One region of the Priestia sp. JSM ZJ58 genome, then DNA from elsewhere that is predicted to be linked to it. Evidence: riboswitches for the same ligand, from Rfam matches in the RefSeq annotation. Region 1 holds a riboswitch; the other holds the start of a gene.
The links. Region 1 has a riboswitch for preQ1 ahead of ACH6EI_RS25430 (QueT transporter family protein). Riboswitches for the same ligand answer to the same signal wherever they lie in the genome.

Region 1 (9,677 bases):
ACAACAAGACCTGAGCTTCTTGCAAGCGGTAAAAGAAGGAGCCTTTACTGTTCCAGGCGACGGAGTTATTGAATTTGATGAAGTATTTACTACGCTTGCCGCTTCTGATTATAACGGCTGGTTTGTCGTAGAAGCAGAACAGGATCCAGCGCTTGCTAATCCTTTTGAATATGCGTTAAAAGCAAGAAACTTTATTAAAGAAAAAAGCGGTCTTTAATTTCTATTGTAAAAGGTTTTACGCCTTTTATATGTTTATGAAAGGAAAGGAGGAGATGAAATGAAGCCAACCATCTATAGTGTGGCTGAAGAAGCAGGTGTATCAATTTCCACCGTATCAAAAGTTATCAATCAAACCGGTCACATTAGTGAAAGAACAAGACAAAAAGTAATTGAGGTTATGGGGCAGTTGAATTACCATCCAAGCGTCGTAGCATCTGCTTTAACAGGAAAGCCTACTAAAACGATTGGGCTTCTCGTACCCGACATCTCCAACCCTTTTTTTGCCGATTTGGCAAGAAGCATAGAAGACCGAAGTCATGAGCGAGGTTTCCATGTTGTAATGTGTAATACCGATAACGATGCGGAAAAAGAGAAAAAATATCTATCGCTGTTAATTCGTCAGAGAATCGACGGTTTAATTGTAGCATCTGCTTTTCGCAATGCTAATCTTTTAAAAAATATGCTGAAGCAAGATATACCCATTAGCGTTATTGCTTCAGAAATCCCTCACATATCTGTTAATACAGTGACAGTGGATGACTATAAGGGAAGCTATTTGGCGACTGATTATTTGCTATCTTTGCATCATAAAAAAATTGCGATTATTACAGAAAATGCAAAAAGTAATCACGCCCGTTTAGATGCTTTTCGAGATGCCATGCAAGAAAATGGAATCACTGTGTTACCTCAGCACGTTATTACGACCGAAGCAAGTATTCAAAAAGGATATGAAAGTGCTAAGCAAATTTTTTTAATGAAGGAGAAAGTGACGGCTATTTTTGCTTGTAACGATTTACTGGCTATTGGCGTCATACAAGCGGCAAAAGAATTCAACATTGATGTGCCGAATGACTTATCAGTGATTGGCTTTGATAATACCGTCCTTTCTACTACCATCACGCCCATGTTGACGACGGTAGCACAACCGACAAAAGAAATGGCTGTAAACGTAGTGGATTTGCTGGTTAGAGAAATGGAATACTCAACGATGCATAAAGAACATTTACTTCTTGAGCCGAAATTGATTGTCCGGAAATCGACGGCTCCGTTACGAAGAAACGCCACAGCATCTGCAAATAATTGAATACAATCAAGAGTATTGCTGTTAATAAAAACTCTTCACAGTCACATATTCAAAAGAATGTATAAAGTCTATGAAGAAAAAATGAGTGATTAGTAAATTCTGATTGTGCTACTACATAAAGGAGGAAGTTAAACATGCTAGGTAAATTAGGTGAATTAAATAAAGGATACAACGTACTTACAGAAATGGCCGGTCAGCACAAAGATATGCTGATGGATATTGGGATTTATAATATGTCTCAAGGAAAAGAGGAAACTTTACTAGACAGCAGCAATGAAACGGCTATTCTTTTACTAGAAGGAAAGGTAAAGCTAGAGTGGGAAGGACATTCGAGAGAAATTCAGCGTGAGTCTCTTTTTGAAGAAGAGCCTTGGTGTTTGCACGTTTCGAAAAATGTGGAGGTTAAAATTACCGCGCTTGCCAATAGTGAAGTACTAGTTCAAAAAACGGATAATGAAAAAGAATTTTCATCAAAATTATATACGCCTGAAGACTGTCAAAATACAGTAGCTGGTGAAGGAGTATGGGAAGGTACCGCTCAGCGTGTCATTCGGACAATCTTTGATTATAATAACGCTCCTTATTCTAACCTTGTTATTGGAGAAGTTATTTCTTATCCAGGAAGATGGTCGAGCTATCCGCCTCATCATCATGACCAGCCTGAAGTATATTACTATCGTTTTGACAAGCCGCAAGGATTTGGCTGTGCAATGGTTGGAGAAGATGCATACCGTGTAGTTGATAATAGTTTTATTACAATTCCAGGTGAATTAGATCATCCTCAAGCAACGGCTCCTGGCTATGCGATGTACTTCTGCTGGATGATTCGCCATCTTGACAATAATCCATGGACAGACCGTATTATGGAAGAAGAGCATAAGTGGTTATTAGAGCCGGATGCAAAAATTTGGCCTGAAAAATAAATAAAACTCTTTATACGAAATGGGTTTCAAATGTTGAAAAGCCTCGAATAAAAAAATAATTATGCGTAAAATAATAGTTTATTTTTGTAAAATATGTTTTTATATGTTAAAGTATAGCTTGTATTAATATTCAGGCGATGATATCGCTCTTTTTGGCAGATTCCTTTTTTAGGAGTCTCTTTTTTTTCTAAACAGAAGCAAGAGATCGTATGTCAATCAAAAAAAAGGAGATAAGCGTAGCCGCTTATCTCCTTTTCTTTTTAGCATTATCTAACGCTAAGTTCTTTTTCACTACTTTTTCTAAAGCAACTTCCACGTGAACATTTTTTTCATCGATGTCATTCACAAGCACGACGGTTCCTTTTCGTCCCTTAATATTTAAATCATCACCCGTAGAAGGAATGTTTTCCCTCAGCTGGCTTAATAGAAGCTTTCTGTTTTCAAAAAAGTGGACAGCCACCATTTTATCTCACCTAATTTCATATGATATGTGTGATACAAAGATGTGTATATGAAATCCTTCCTATACGTTATGTCGTCAGGGGTGGTTTTAGAACACGTTGAATAGACAATTGTTGCATCGATATATGAAATAAATAGGGTGGCATAGTTATAAATCTTCTATTCTTGGACATACTTATACTACTAATCTAAAAAGGGATGTGGATGAAAATGAAGGTGGCTATCGGATTAAGTGTATTTACGGTCTTTACAGGAGCAATTGCGTTAGGGTCAGTTTACTTTTTAGCAGGGATCTTTTCGTTTTTCTTAACGGTTTTTTCATAAAAAAATCCACCAAGAGGTGGATTTTTTTATTTAGCAGCGGCTTTTGTTTCATGAGGCGAATTGCCGATAAATCCAAATTTTCCGCCGACAACTTCTTTTACTTCGTGGATGACAATAAAAGAATTCGGATCAATTTGCTGGATTTTCTTTTTAATTTTTAATAACTCGTTCTTTTTAATAACAACGTAGATAATGCGTTTATCTTTGTTGGCGTAGTAGCCATATCCATAAAAGATGGTAGCTGCATTTCCAAATTCACTGGTGATCACTTGCGCAATGTCTTTGTACTGATCAGACATAATCGTCATTGCTTTTTTGTTGTGGAAACCTTCGATAACAACATCGACGATTTTAGCACAAAGATAGACGAATATAAAAGTATAGAGGGTATTGTTGACGCCAATAGCAAAAACCGATGCTAAAATAATGACGCTGTCCATGTAGAACATGCTTTTCGAGATATTGTAGCCTTTTGTGTAGTTTAATAAATAAGCTAAAAGAGTTGTGCCGCCGGTAGATCCATCCGCGATAAAAATGAGTGCCAGTCCTGTTCCCATTAGTAAAGCCCCGAATACAATTCCTAAAATCATGTCGTGAACGTGAAAAGGAATATAGCTGACCAGACCTAAGAAAACGGACGTCATGACAGCTCCTAGAATCGTATAGAGAATCGTTTTTTTAGTTAGAAATTTATAAGCTAAGGCAATGAATACAAGGTTCACAAGAAATGTGCTGATACTTGTAGGGATATGAAATAAATAATATAAAACAAGAGCAATACCAACCGTACTTCCGTCACCTAATTTATTTGGAATGACAAAAAAGTCAATGGATGCAGCAACTAAAAGCGCTCCGGCAATAATTAAAATGATGTCTTTATAGATTGTTTTCAATATGCAAACCTCCCTGATCATTAGGATATTTTCACGTGGAATCTTGTTTTTAGTAGTGTTTCACAAATGATAAAATAAAAAACGTCTTAGAAATTGTCTAGTTATAAAACTGATCAACTTCTAAGACGAAGAATTACGATACGTGTATAATGTCTTGAGTCTGCTTTTCTATGCTTCGATGTCACCGATTATATAAACCTCTGACCGCTATGTCAACGCTATGAGAGATGTTCAACTTTTCAAAAAATAGAAGGCGGTTTCCTACATAAAAAAAGAATCCTTTGCGACGGCGCAAAGGATTTTCAAATTTATTGGAATAGGGGGAATACGTTATTAGGATTACCATTTTCATAAATTAATATACCTTTATTTTTTAAAAAAATTTATTTGTTAATGACGATTGAAAGTTTGTAATTCACATGCTGATTTAGCTCTGTCAAAAAATCATTTAATTCTTCATTCGAATGAAATTTACATTCTAGTAAGTAGCAGCCATCGCCGCTGATTTTAAAGTTGTTGATGACGTACTTCTTCTGACTTTCTACAAATGTAAGGTAGGGGTGGTGATGAATGCTCTGCGTATAGATATTTAAAAATGCATGGACGGTGTAGCCAAGTTTTCGTTCATCAATGTTAATTGTATAGCCTTTGATAATGCCTTCATCTTCTAACTTTAATACTCTAGCAGAAGCGGCTTGTCCGGTTAAATGCACTTTTTCTCCTAATTCTTTCATCTTCATACGTCCATTTTTTGATAGCTCTTCTAGTATGCGCTTATCTGTATTATCTAACATCGCTACAAATCCTTTCGTATTTCAAATCAAAAGGGTTAACTACTTTATGTCACCTATGTATACGGATACGTCTTCTATTTTATACTAAAGAAAAGTAAGAAAAAAGAGCAGTCAATATGGAAGACATGAAAGCAGCAGTAGTTTGCAAACAGCTAGATTGACGAAAGCTTAAGCTTGCTGTATGATTCTTTGAGTGTTTACGTGGTTCGTAACCATCCCACGTTAAAAAACTAAGGAGAGAATAGTAAGATGAATATAAGAACACTTTGCGTCAACGGTCTTTTAGCAGCTATGTATATTGCTGTTAGCATGTTAATTCAGCCGTTTGGCTTCACCAATATCCAATTTCGTATATCAGAAATGTTCAATCATTTGATTGTATTTAATAAAAAGTACGTGTACGGCATTGTACTAGGGGTATTTCTGACGAATTTGTTTTTTTCACCAATGGTCGCTTATGATCTGGTGTTTGGGGTAGGACAATCTGTACTATCATTACTCATTACCATTTTTTCTATGCGCTACATTAAAAATATGTGGGCTCGTATGCTTATTAATACACTTGTGTTTACGTTTACGATGTTTATTATTGCGTTTGAACTGCACCTAGCATTTGATTTACCATTTTTCTTTACATGGTTAACAACAGCTGTTGGTGAGTTTGTGGTTATGCTTGTTGGAGCACCAATTATGGCGGCCATTAATAAACGTGTACAATTTAATAAGCTAGTTGGATAAAAAGATGCGGCTGTGATAAATCTCACAGCCGCATCTTTTTTTCTTTGTTATTCTATAAGTGTAGTGATAAACCCCTTATTATTGAAGAGCTTTTCACGCATGGACAAATTACCCATATCTAGCATGTGAAAAGAGCAGGTCGCTATTGCGTTCTGCTCTTTTTGCGTAACGCAATAGCGAGTATTCAATTAGATTATTTTGAAAGAAGACGTGACAAATCTCACAGCGCGTTCTTTTTTCTTTTGTTACGATATACATATAGTTGGCAAACTCCTTATCGAAAAGTTTTTCGCACAACAACACATTACCTATGCGTAGCAATTAAAAAAGCAGACCGACAAGGTTTGCTTTTTTAATTGTGTATTTTTACCATTAAATAACTTTTTTGAGTTATAATTGTAAAATAATCTTTGTTACGAGAGAGGGGATTATTTTTTGAATAGAAAGTTAGGAATTCTTGTTTTATTAGTGTTAGCTATCTTATTTGCCGGGTGTTCAAAAGAAGAAGACAACGTTCCTTTAAGAGAACTAGAAAAAATCCATATTAACGTCATCAAAGAACAAAAGATGAAGCAAGGGATTTCGTATGAATTGGAATTCGTAAACAAGAGCGATTTGACCATCAAACAAAACGACGTATTTTTATCGTATCCACTAAAAATAAAAAACGGTTATTCTGAAAATAAATTTAAGGTGTTAGCAGAAGGCAATAAGTTAAATATTAAGCCAAAACAAAAGGTAAAGTTGACTGCATTTCTTCCTTATAAAGGAATTAATAAAGAAGCGTTAGCTATTGATGAGCCTGACGTAAAGTGCATAGGATATTGGAATAAGATCGATGACTACCATCAATTTTCTTTTGGAGGATCTTTGAAGCGAGAATAATACATGGATTTGTTAAATGATGGAACTTATGAAGCGTGAAATCGTATATAAATCAAGGGAGAGATTTTATTGAAGAGATATGGACTATTTATCATTAGTTTCATCGTTTTCTTGGGTAGCTTTCAACTGCTATCAGGAATGATTCTTACGCTCTTATATGTTCCAGAAAGTTCGACTATGTGGAGCTCAATCGAAGGATTATCAAGTAAAGTAACGTTTGGCAGTTATTCTGGTAGCTTTGCTTTTATGATTCCCGCTGTAGCAGCTACAGCCGCTTTTTTTATCTCTAAAAAATGGGTTAGGAAAAGTGTATAAGAAACTAATAGCGGTGGTGAATAAACAGTGAATGTAGACACGGATAGATTAGTTAGCTTCTTTATTTTATGGGGAACACCCGCTGCTTTTAGTATAATAGAGTACTTTAAACTGAGTAAGACTGAAAAACAAGAAGCTATACGAGACTTAACATCATTAAAATCGATTATAACAACAGGCTTTATATTGATTGGGGGAGTGATGGCGAGTTTAGGTAGAGTATTATCGCTGCTGCCTCTCCACATTATAGGCACTTTTATTTTAGTCATTGGTGGTATCGCGGGCGCTATTGAAGCATGGAAAACAGAAAAAAAGAGAGGTATTATTATCCTTGTTTTCATAGTATCTATGATTGCTTTTACATTTGTAATATAAATTCTGCATGTAACAAGAGCTGCTCAAACCATGAGCAGCTCTTGTTAGTTTCTCACTTATTGCGTTTCAAGCTGCTGATCTTTTTTCTTTAATGTAAGAGCGAGCAGGAACGAAATGATAGCGAAAGCGATGGCTACATAATAGACGGTATGAACTCCGCTTGTCATACTTTTTATTTGTAACAGCGTTTTATTCGTTTCATTTGATTGTTGAATAAAGTGCTGAGAAGCCATAGTCATAATACTTGTATACAAAGCGGGTCCAATTGCGCCTGAAACTTGGTTAATCGTATTTGAAATGGCTGAACCGTGAGCGTGAAGCGGTTTAGGTACTTGATTTAAAGCAAGCGTCATTACGGGTCCTATGCTTAAACCTACGCCAATTGTAAAGGCAGCGTATAAAATAGCTGCGGTCATCGTGGTTGTTTCTCTTGAAATGGTAGTGAACAAACTTAAAATAAACGTTAACAGAATTAAACTTGTTAAAAGCAGCGGTTTAAATCCAATTTTATCAAACAAACTTCCTCCGACCATAGCTGTTAGAGCCAGCGTTACTCCTCCTGGAAGCATAAGAAAACCTGATGGTAGCAACTCTATACTGATCAGTCAATCCAGACGTTTAGGTCTTGTATAGGAGTGAAGATTGACGTTGGTTTGACAGGTGTAAGCATTGCTTGAAATGTTAAGAATAAGTTTACAAAGTATTTTGAGGCTATCCTTTTATTTCTGTTAAAAAAATATAGTCAAGTAATGAAATTAAAAGAAGACGAGAAGCGTATAGCATGTTACGATAGGGACGGTATAGAAATTGACACATATCGGTTTCTAATAGAAGAGACAAATTTTAAAATTTTTAAATGTAAGGTTGTGATTCACCTGAGACTGAATAAATTTATTAGTGAATCTGGCAAAGCGTCAAGACGCGGGGCAGATAAGTTAATTAGTGAAGGAAGAGTAACCGTTAATGGAAAGGTTGCAAAAATCGGAGATCAAGTTAAGCCTGGCGATGATATTCGAGTAAGCGGCCAACAGCTTCGGATTGCTCGAAATAATGTATATATTGCACTTAATAAACCAGTCGGCATTACAAGTACGAGTGAGAAAAAAGTAAAGGGAAACATCATTGACTTAGTCAATCACCCTTTGCGTATTCATCATGTCGGACGACTAGATAAGGATTCAGACGGCTTAATTTTACTTACAAATGACGGCGATATTATTAACGAAATTTTACGTGCAGAAAACAAGCATGAAAAAGAATATATTGTTGCAGTAGATAAGCCGATTACACCCGAGTTTATCAAAAACATGTCTGAGGGAGTAAAAATTTTAGGTACAAAAACGCTTCCTTGTAAAGTGACACAGCTGTCTAAGTACGAGTTTCAAATTATTTTAACACAGGGCTTAAATCGTCAAATTCGCCGTATGTGTGAAGTGCTCGGATATGAAGTATACCGACTTCAGCGTACGCGTATTATGAATATTCACTTAAACAACTTGCCTGTTGGGCAATGGAGAGATTTAACGAAAAAAGAGCGTACGCAGCTATTCAAAGAATTAGACTATGAACCTAAAGAGTGGTAAATCAAAAGACACCAGCCTGTTAGACTGGTGTCTTTTTTTATTCGCATACAACTACTTGTCTAGAAAATACGCTTTTGCGCGCTACGCAGCGATCTGAAATAGAAAAGCCAGCTTCATGAATCATATGGTCAATCGTGTCTACTGTAATTACGACTACTTTATCCGCAAAGCGGCGAGCGTGTTTTAAAATAGAAAGCTGATCTTCAGGCGTCGCGTGGGTGTAGAGATTGTAAGGCATGTCGATGATCGCTACGTCATAGTGAGTGGTAACATCCGAAATCGGTCCGGTTTTGACATCACCCTTTAAGCCGAAATGCGCAATATTTTCACGAGATCCGTCGGTCACAAGTGGGTTGATATCGCGTCCTACAATATCAATGCCCATTGAAAGAGCTTCTACGAGGACTGTACCAATACCACAGCATGGATCAATCGCTTTGATTCCTTCAGGCTTTGGAACGGCAATGTTAGCTACAGCTCTTGCAAGGCGGGTACTGAGTGCCGTAGAGTATTCACGCGGTTTCTTCAAATGATGCAGCCATACAGCTTCGCTTTTTTGATATTTTCCAAAATACCAGCGTCCTCCAAATGGAACAATTCCAAACAAATGGTCAGGGTTATGCAAGTCTGCTTCTGCTACAAAATGCCAACCCACATCACGTTCAATCGCACGCTGACCTTTATAGCTTATTTTTTGATCTTTTTCTAAGTCATTAATTTTCATAAAAATGAGTTTAAATGTTTGATCTCCAAGGTCAATATCTTCTACTTGTTTGCAAATATCTGCAAGGTCATCTGATTCATACATAATATCTAATCGCTCTTTGATAAAAGGGCTTCTGCTTGGATCAAGTTTAACGGCGCTTTTTATGATAGGTTTCTCAGTTTCAATTTCAAAAAGAGAGCGTCTCTCTAATTGACATAGTGAGAGTTCCTCTTCGCTGCATGCGTATGTGTAGATATACTGAGGCAGCTGCGTATGGTTATTCAATATCGTATCATCCTTTATCGTATCTAATTATCCTTCTTCTCAAACAATAGCGAGAAAAGAAGAGAAAAGCAACGAATTTAAATATATTTGG
Region 2 (9,677 bases), on a different contig from region 1:
CGTTAAATAACTCATATATGAAGCAAATGAAGCATTAAGGAGAAAGAAAATGGAGGGATTTATCGCCTTACTCGTACTTCTTGCTTATTTGACTAAAAAAATTATGATTAACTTCCGAAAGGAAAAGTATTACCGTGAAATCGTTGTCTATCTTTGTCTTATAGGTATGGGTTTATTCTTTTGGGGAGCCATTACACTCCGTAAAGAAGTACCTACGCCTCTGTACTTTTTAGAGGAACTCATTAAGCCTCTTACTAAAACCGTTCATCATCTGTTATTTACGTAAGCATGTAGGAGAGAAGGGGTGTATGATGCAAATAAAAGAATTTATTACTCCGAAACAACTTCTTTTTCTCATTTATTTTTTTTGTATCGGAAGCGCTATTTTGGCAGTTCCGGCTACGTTATTAGAAACGAATAGACAAAATGCCTGGGTATGTAGTGTGCTTGCTATTGGCTTTGCCCTTTTAATTGTTGCGGTGCTGTTATGGCTGATGCACCGTTACCCTCAGCAAACGTTCATTGAAATAGCTAAAAAAGCGCTAGGTCCTTACGCCGGAGCGTGTATGTCTCTTATTTACATTTTTTTTATGTTCATTCAATCTACGTTTTCCCTTCGAGATATCAGTACATTTATGACGACGCAAATTGTCCCTGAAACGCTGCCTACGTGGATTCATGCTCTTGTGATTTTAGCGGTTATATACGGAGGGTATTTAGGCATTGAAGTGATAGCGAGAACCGCGGAAATCTTTTTACCGTGGATCGTCGTCCCTTTTTTATTGTTAATTTCGTTAAATATTCCTCAGATGAAACTGGATCGTCTTTACCCTTTGTTTGAATTCCGCATGGATGATTTAGTGTTAGGAACCACGTATTTCTTAGGAAATCCGTTTATGGAATTGATTTTTGTGCTAATGATTACGCCTCATATAAAAGATGGCAAAAAGGTAAAAAGAATGATTGTTATCGGCACTGTGGCATCGGGCTTGACGATTACGATTGCAGTTGCGGCTTGTATATTAGCTCTTGGCGCGAATATTGCATCAATGCACAGCTACCCAGTTTATTTATTAGGAAAAATGATTTCGTTAGGTGCAACGATACAGCATGTTGAAGTATTAGTAGCTATTATTTGGATGTTATCTATCTTTTTTAAAGTTGTCATTGTGTTCTATGCTATTCAGTTAAGTATCGCTCAATTATGTAATTTACGGGTGCGCAATTTTTTGAGCTTTCCTTTAGGTCTAATCATTACAGGCGTGGCGTATTACATTATTCCAAATACAGCATACTTCAATTATTTTGAAAAATATTACTGGCCGTTTTATTTATTTGTACTAAGCGTCTGTTTTCCGTTGTTATTTATTGCGCTTTCTTATATAAAGAGAAATAAGGCAGCTAAAGGTGATAGAAGCCAACAAACATAGCATTATTTATACGTATGTGGTATAGTATACGATGACAATTCAAGAAGAAACGCCGTACACGTTTGTATATGTACGGGAGAGGTTCGAAAACTCCCTCTATAAAAAACTAAGATCATCGTTGATGACAAAAGACACGGTTTTAGCGTGTCTTCTTTCACGTGCTTTTCTATCAACACGTCTTTTTGACGTGTATGCTGGCGAGGACGTGTATCTTAGTTGCTTTTTAGGGAGATTGCTGGAAAAGAGCAGTCTCTTTTTTGTGTTATAAAATTAGTCACAAAGGGAACGAACGGTTCAATAAAGTTTCTTCTTCTTTTGATTTCAATCAAAAAGGAGACGAACAATAATGATGAAAAATGAAAAAGCTATTGTTGTATTTAGCGGAGGTCAAGATAGTACAACATGTCTATTTTGGGCTTTGAAAAACTTTAAAGAAGTAGAAACGGTTACTTTCCAATACGGTCAGCGTCATAGTCAAGAGATAGAGGTAGCAAAAGCTATCGCAGCTGATTTAGGTGTGAAGCATACCGTCCTAGATATGTCACTTTTAAATCAATTAGCACCAAATGCCTTAACGCGAGATGATATTGAAATTGAGCAAAAAGAAGGAGAGTTGCCTACAACGTTTGTGGATGGCCGCAATCTGTTATTTTTATCATTTGCTGCCGTACTGGCTAAAAACAGCGGAGGCCGTCATATCGTAACAGGCGTTTGTGAAACTGATTTTTCGGGATATCCAGACTGTCGAGACGTATTTGTGAAATCGTTAAACGTCACGCTTAATTTATCAATGGACTTCGAGTTTGTGATTCATACGCCGCTTATGTGGATTGATAAAGCAGAAACGTGGGCGTTAGCGGATGAGCTAGGAGCGCTTGAATATGTGCGTGAAAAAACATTAACGTGCTACAACGGTATTGTTGCTGATGGGTGCGGCGAATGTCCCGCATGTCAATTGCGAAAACGCGGGTTAGATCAATACTTGCAAACAAAAGAAGGAGGAGAAAAATAATGCTGCAACAAATGTATCCTCAAGTCTTTCATGACTATGAATATGAATTGAACAAAGATATGCAGTTTGCTGCGGCACATTTTGTTCCTCATACAGAAGCAGGAAAATGCCGTCAAGTCCATGGACATACGTATTTTGTAAATTTAACTGTTGCCGGAGATACATTAGACGAAGCGGGCTTTTTAGTAAACTTTGCGCTATTGAAAAAAATTGTTTCTGGTCAATTTGATCATACATTATTGAACGATCATTCTATCTTTAACGAAGAAAATCCAAATGATTTTCCTACAACTGAAGTTGTTGCTCGTAAAATTTATGAGTTGGTTCAAGAATATCTAGACACACTACCAAATAAGCCTTCTTGCGTACAAGTATTCGTGCGGGAAACGCCGACAAGTTACGTGGTTTACCGCCCAAAGAAGGTGAAAAAACGTGGCTAATACAATTCCAGTACTTGAAATATTCGGCCCAACGATTCAAGGGGAAGGAATGGTTGTAGGACGTAAGACGATGTTTGTTCGTACCGCAGGCTGTGATTATTCCTGCAGCTGGTGTGATTCAGCTTTTACATGGGATGGATCAGCTAAAAACGATATTCGTCAGCTAACAGCAGAACAAATTTGGACGGAGCTTAAAGAAATTGGAGGAGAGTGCTTTGATCACGTCACCATTTCTGGAGGAAACCCTGCGCTTATCAAGGCGATTGGTTCACTTGTAGAGCTTTTGCACAGTCATGGGGTAAAAGCAGCTCTTGAAACACAGGGAAGCCGTTATCAGGATTGGTTCCTAAAGATCGATGATTTAACGATTTCTCCTAAGCCTCCAAGTTCATTAATGAAAACAAATTTCTCCGTATTAGACGATATTATAGAGACATTAATAAAGGAAAAACGCATGGCGCACATAAGCATAAAAGTCGTTGTATTTAATGATGAGGACTTTGAGTATGCAGCGTCTGTTCATGAACGTTATCCTGAGGTTCCATTTTTTGTTCAAGTAGGCAACGAGGACTTAACGACAATCGATAATGCGTCGTTAACACAAGAATTGCTTAAAAAGTATGAGTGGTTAATCGACAAGGCAGTGGCAGCTAAAAACATGAACGATGTAAGAGTTCTGCCGCAGGTTCACGCCCTTGTTTGGGGAAATAAACGAGGCGTGTAAGCGCATAGCAAAAAATTTACAAAGAAAAATAAAAACAGATATATACAAAATAAAAAAACGCTGTTAGAATGACAATCGTAGAAAGAGAGGAAATGCAAATGAGCGGTCGAAAAGATGAAGAATTAGAAGGTGTATCACTCCTTGGAAATCAAGGAACAAACTATTTGTTTGAATATTCACCAGAGATTCTAGAAGCATTTGATAACAAACATCCAAATCGTGATTATTTTGTGAAATTTAACTGTCCGGAATTTACGAGCTTATGTCCAAAAACGGGTCAGCCGGATTTCGCAACCATTTATATTAGTTACATTCCAGATGAAAAAATGGTGGAAAGCAAGTCGTTAAAGCTTTATTTGTTCAGCTTCCGTAACCATGGAGATTTCCATGAAGACTGTATGAATATTATTATGAATGACTTAATTAAACTGATGAATCCAAGATATATTGAAGTATGGGGAAAATTCACACCACGCGGCGGGATTTCAATTGATCCATATACAAACTATGGCCGTCCTGGTACGAAGTATGAAGAAATGGCTAATTATCGCCTGATGAATCATGATTTATACCCAGAAACAATTGATAATCGTTAATTCGAACAAACAGGTTGTGTATGCAACCTGTTTTCCATTGCAAAAACAACAGATGAGAAGGTGAAAGAATGTCACAGAGATCAGCATTAGTATTAGGTGCAAGCGGACTTGTTGGTCAAGAACTTTTAAAAATGTTATTAAGCAACAGCTTATATAACCATGTGACAGTGTTTGTTCGAAAAAAGCTACCAATCGAACACACAAAGCTACGTCAGCTTGAAATTGATTTTTCAGAGCTTGATAAGCACGAAGAATGCTTTGCAGTTGATGATGTATATTGCTGTTTAGGCACGACAATGAAAAAAGCAAAAACAAAAGCGAAATTCATTAAAGTTGACTACGAATTTCCTTTAAAAGCGGCTAAATGTGCAGAAAAATATCGCTGCAAAAACTTTTTAACGATTACAGCAATTGGTGCTGATCTTCGTTCGCCATTCTTTTACAGTAAAGTAAAGGGGCAAGTAGAAGAAGATATCGCAAGCTTGTATATCCGTTCTACTCACTTTTTCCGCCCATCGTTATTATTAGGCAAGCGCCAAGAGTTTCGCCTATTTGAAAAGCTTGGGGGATACACGTTAAAGTCGTGTTCATTTTGCCTTGTAGGAAAGTGGAGAAAATATCGTCCAATTAAAGCGTATAACGTAGCCAAATCCATGATGAAAGCTGCACTTGAAGATAAATGTGGTGTTCATGTACATGAAAGCCAAGACATCTATACAGGTGAATGCTATTATTCGTTTACCAACGGCAAGCGCGTGTTATCAAAATAAAAAAAGCCTCTTCATAAGAAGAGGCTTTTTTCTATCTTCCGTCAGCATCCGCGTTCCCATCACCATCACCATCACCATCGTGATCGTGATTAGAAGCAGATTCACTCCAGCTTGTGTAAGAGTTAGAATCTTCTTCGGCATAATTCATGGGTTCAGCGGATGTTTTTTTATTTGAAGTTTGCTTGCGTTTAAAAACGAACTGCACGATGAAAAAAAGAATGACAATAAGTGCAACGATAAACAATACAGTATCAAACATGCTAGTAATTCCTTTCAGTAAGTAGGTAGTAGTAGCTTGTTCTTATTGTCACACGAAAATAAGACCCTTTCAAGAAAAAATGGGGCCTGGTTTTGTTTCTTTAAGGAAACTTTTTTTATCTTAGCCATATATTATTGTATGAAGAAACATTTTAGAAAAGAGGGAGTACAGTGAAAAAAAGTTCGAAGGATGTTAAGGTTCAACAGTATATTTATCTCATGTATAAGCTGGGAATTATTACAGAAGAACAAAAGAATCAGTTCTTTCAAAACCACTAAAAAAGCAACCGTTTTTGCGTTCCGGTTGCTTTTTCCCTTTACATAGCGGGATTAATAATCGTGTAGTTTTTGTGATTGACAACAGTTCGCTGTTCTAAGTCTAAATCCCGGTAGTTTGTCATGTAAGTCAAATCAACAATCACGGAGTTTTCATTTACTTTTTCGACAATGCCCTGTAAGCCATTTTTAAATTCTATCAAGTTTCCTACCTCTGCTATTTTCATCATTCATCGCTCCTTTGTTTTAAATTAGTTCATTATTAATTTTTTAAATAATTTTAATTTTGAAAATAGTAAAACTAGTTAGCGTTTTCTTTTTTTACAATTTTGCCTTAAAACTGGGAATTAGTAAAGGGTTTTTTGAAAAAATATAAAATAAAATTGAAAAAACAAGTAAAATGTGCTGAGGAATAAAAGGAATTGGTAGCTTTAACGAAAGAGAGAAGCAACACAGTTCCATCTTTGTTCATCTTTCGTTATAATAAACGAGGTATAATCTTGTCATAAATTATAAGAATTAGAAGGTGTAGAAATTGAAAGATACTGGACTCGTGCTCGAAGGAGGCGGTATGAGAGGCCTTTATACAACCGGAGTTTTAGATTACTTTATGGAAAGAAATCTGTACCTTCCGTATGTAATTGGCGTTTCAGCCGGCGCTTGTCATGCCACTTCTTATTTATCTAGACAAATAGGAAGAAGTCGCAAAGCTAATTTAGATTTTTTAGAGGATCCTCGCTACTTGTCGTGGAAAAATTATTTTAAAACAAAAGAGATATTTGGAATGGATTTCGTTTTTGATGAAATTCCTAATCAGCTTCTTCCATTTGACTTTGAGGCATTTGCTGAGCGTACAGAGAAGCTTGTAGTAGGAGCAACGGACTGCGTGACGGGAGAACCCGTTTATTTTGATGAGTATGATCGGGATATTTTGACAGCGGTTCGCGCTTCTAGTTCCCTTCCATTTTTAGCACCTGTCGTTACATATAAAGGAAAAGAGCTGTTAGATGGAGGAATCAGTGATCCGATTCCAATCAAAAAAGCAGTGCAGGATGGATATAGAAAAAATATTGTTGTGCTAACGCGAAACGAAGGATATCGAAAAAAGAAATCAAATATGCTTTGGTTATTGAAGCGCAAATATCGTCATTATGATGGGCTGACTCGTGCGCTTGAGAACCGCTATAAATTGTATAATGAAACATTGTCATATATTGAAGAGCAGGAAAGACAGGGGAATATCTTTGTGATTCGTCCGCAATCCCCTCTTGTAGTAGGGCGAATTGAGAAGAATCGTGAGCGTCTCGACGCTCTTTATAACCAAGGATATAAAGAAGCTGAAGCTCAATTTGCGTCTCTGCAAAATTGGCTGAACAGCTAAAAACGAGGTGGAACTGAATGGATGAACAAACAGTAATCAATATGTTAAATGAGTTAAGTGAAGGAAAAGTAACCGAAATTAAAGTTAAAAAAGAAGACTTTCTTGCTTTTCGCCCTTTTTTAGTAAATCGCCCTGATTTCAAACATTTTCGTGGAATCGCCGGACGCGGAGGCGATTTTACCTATACGTATCTAGAAATTCCTAGGAGTTAAACGAAATGATGGCATTATTTGATTATGCCTTATATAATGGATGTATGAGCCTGTACAGTAGAGAATATACTGTTACAAGTGCTTGTGCGTTTATTTAGTAACGTATAGTAAGAGCGAATAAACGTGTTTAGTTATAGGAGGGATATTATGGATGAGTTTCGAAAAAGTACAGCACCTTTTTATTTTGCAGATCATATATGGAAAGATAAAAATGGAATGACGACTTATGGGATGCTGTTAACGAACCGGCCCGAAGATGACGGGGACTATGACCTCCATTCGTTATTAGAAGAAGCATATGTAGATCATAAAAAAATTCTAATTACTACTGTTTACGACAACAGTGAACAGCAGTTGACCGGATACGTGATACATTTATCAGATGATCAAGACGTTTTTACGTTTATGGATGATACGGGTGCTAAGCTAGTGATTGATTTCTATGATGTTGTAGAAATTGAGATCGAAGATTAAAAAGAGCTGAATGTTGATTACAACATTCAGCTCTTTTGTGTAAAAGTAGATGAATTTAAATGTTTATCATAAGAATTATAAGGGAAAAACGAATGAAGAAATTTCTGATTAAACTGAAATAATGCGGGAAAATATACCTGTATTTTAGAAAAATTACCGTGATTATGACAAAAAATAAGGTACAATGTCATATTTGTGTTCCGAACGTAATTTTGTTCATCAAACTTAAAGAAATGTAATTGAATCGTTCGGTGAAACCCCCATATAGCTATGATAGAGTAATACCATACGAAATTTCAGGAGGTATTACCTATGAAACATAGTTATATGAAATCAATGGTAGTAGCTTGTTTAGCTACTCTTTCATTTATAGGTTTTAATGCAACAGCTACGGCTGCAACTAATTATAAAGTAGTCAAAGGCGATAGTCTTTGGAAGTTAGGTAAAAGATATAGTGTAACAATTGACGATATTAAAAAATTAAACAATCGTCAAGGAGATATGATTTATATTGGTGAAACATTAGCTATTCCGAGTAAGACAAAAGTGCTGGCTGCTGAAACAACGGAACCTTCAACGGCAGCACCTGCTAATACGGCTAAGCCAGAACCAAAACCAGAAGCCAAACCTGCAGACCAGGAAACACCTGCAGTTTCGATTTCGTCAAGCGAAAAAGATTTATTAGCTCGCTTAGTAGAAGCCGAAGCAAAAGGCGAATCGTATGAAGGAAAAGTAGGGGTAGCAACAGTGGTGTTAAACCGTGTAGATTCTCCGAAGTTTCCAGATACGGTAACAGGAGTTATTAAACAAGTTGTCGGAAAAGCATACGCTTTTTCACCGGTTCAAAACGGATCAATTAACAAACCTGCTTCAGAAGATTCGAAAAAAGCAGTAGAGCAAGCGTTGACTAGAAAAGATCGTTTAGACGATTCCATTTACTTTTATAATCCAAAAACAGCTACCGATAACTGGATTCGTTCACGTGCTGTAATTAAAACAATTGATCATCACGTGTTTGCTAAATAAAAAAGAGGCTGCAACAAAAGTATTTTAGACGAAGTGAAAAACGAACCATTGATCACATGTTGATCAATGGTTCGTTTTTTTTTTGATGGTGAATATAGTTTTATCTGTCTCGTTCCTTCTAGCAGTTGATTGGATTCATTTCGTTATGTGTCAACCTCTTTTTTTAGTCTAAAAAGATATCTCGTTCCAAACTGCCTTCAGAACCCGTTAAAACTAGACCAATATCGGTATCAGCTTCTAAGTTCTGAACGATGGTAAAAGGCACTTTATGTTGGTTAGCCACTTGAATATAAGGGGAGAGGTATGAATAAGACAAAGAGCCATTTAAAAACAAATGACCGTCTTTCACTTTTTTTAAAAGAGGCTTTATTTTTGCTGCATCCTTTTTCATGACTTGCCCTTTTTTTAGCGCAATTTCAATATTCTCACGTAGAGCAGTTAAGAAATATCTTCTTTCGTCTCTTTTTGTTTCCTTTGCTCCGTACATTCCTCGTTCTAAGTATTCTTCTAGTTGATCAGACATTATGTCACTTCCTTTCGTTATAAACTATAAACGATTATGGATATAAGTAAAAGGGACAGGAAAAAAGGAAAATCACTGTGCTATATCACCTGTTTTTTTTGCTGAGTACAAAGAAAAACAAAAAATGTGTTGAAATTTAGCCTAAAATATTGTTTAATGTAAATAGATAGAAAATCATATCGGTTTTTTATTAAAGGTTTGTAAGCGATTACAGATATACATACATAGCAGCGTTTGGGGAGACGCTCCTATGATTTTATGTTCAAAGCGCATTGTATAAAAAGGGGATTATATAGCTTTAGGGCATATACGGTCAAGCAAAGGGTCAGATAAATTAATAAAAAATCGCTATGTATTTTCATAAGAAGAACGGTCAACATGTTTGTTGAGCGTTCTTTTTATGCTTTCATATTATGTTTATTTCTCATTGCAGCAGCTGCTGCAAATTATAAAGGTGCATTCCTCGTTTCATCTCTCTTATTTTACATAAGTTACATGTAGTATGTTTCAAAGCCTTAAAAAATATATGTTTGTACGCTTGTTTAATCCTAATGA

Region 2: it holds a riboswitch for preQ1, as region 1 does, so the genes downstream of both, queC (7-cyano-7-deazaguanine synthase QueC) here and ACH6EI_RS25430 (QueT transporter family protein) in region 1, are expected to answer to the same signal.

The regions. Positions count from the first base shown of each region.
Region 1 is NZ_JBISEM010000005.1:105,907-115,583, reverse strand. Features, by position in the region: gene iolE (myo-inosose-2 dehydratase) at 1-217, shown strand, start outside; gene ACH6EI_RS25455 (LacI family DNA-binding transcriptional regulator) at 278-1,303, shown strand; gene ACH6EI_RS25450 (5-deoxy-glucuronate isomerase) at 1,438-2,226, shown strand; gene ACH6EI_RS25445 (hypothetical protein) at 2,471-2,689, opposite strand; gene ACH6EI_RS25440 (YitT family protein) at 3,039-3,905, opposite strand; gene ACH6EI_RS25435 (Lrp/AsnC family transcriptional regulator) at 4,289-4,699, opposite strand; PreQ1 riboswitch class I at 4,895-4,939, shown strand; gene ACH6EI_RS25430 (QueT transporter family protein) at 4,949-5,437, shown strand; gene ACH6EI_RS25425 (hypothetical protein) at 5,873-6,322, shown strand; gene ACH6EI_RS25420 (hypothetical protein) at 6,392-6,637, shown strand; gene ACH6EI_RS25415 (hypothetical protein) at 6,665-7,012, shown strand; gene ACH6EI_RS25410 (MFS transporter) at 7,069-7,602, opposite strand; gene rluF (23S rRNA pseudouridine(2604) synthase RluF) at 7,879-8,595, shown strand; gene ACH6EI_RS25400 (TRM11 family SAM-dependent methyltransferase) at 8,633-9,586, opposite strand.
Region 2 is NZ_JBISEM010000001.1:3,469,156-3,478,832, reverse strand. Features, by position in the region: gene ACH6EI_RS18180 (Ger(x)C family spore germination protein) at 1-38, shown strand, start outside; gene ACH6EI_RS18175 (hypothetical protein) at 50-286, shown strand; gene ACH6EI_RS18170 (GerAB/ArcD/ProY family transporter) at 309-1,430, shown strand; PreQ1 riboswitch class I at 1,503-1,546, shown strand; gene queC (7-cyano-7-deazaguanine synthase QueC) at 1,777-2,442, shown strand; gene queD (6-carboxytetrahydropterin synthase QueD) at 2,442-2,882, shown strand; gene queE (7-carboxy-7-deazaguanine synthase QueE) at 2,875-3,606, shown strand; gene queF (preQ(1) synthase) at 3,705-4,202, shown strand; gene ACH6EI_RS18145 (NAD(P)H-binding protein) at 4,271-4,972, shown strand; gene ACH6EI_RS18140 (hypothetical protein) at 5,004-5,231, opposite strand; gene ACH6EI_RS18135 (YkvS family protein) at 5,548-5,733, opposite strand; gene ACH6EI_RS18130 (patatin-like phospholipase family protein) at 6,042-6,887, shown strand; gene ACH6EI_RS18125 (hypothetical protein) at 6,905-7,099, shown strand; gene ACH6EI_RS18120 (hypothetical protein) at 7,247-7,573, shown strand; gene ACH6EI_RS18115 (cell wall hydrolase) at 7,886-8,599, shown strand; gene ACH6EI_RS18110 (YueI family protein) at 8,763-9,122, opposite strand.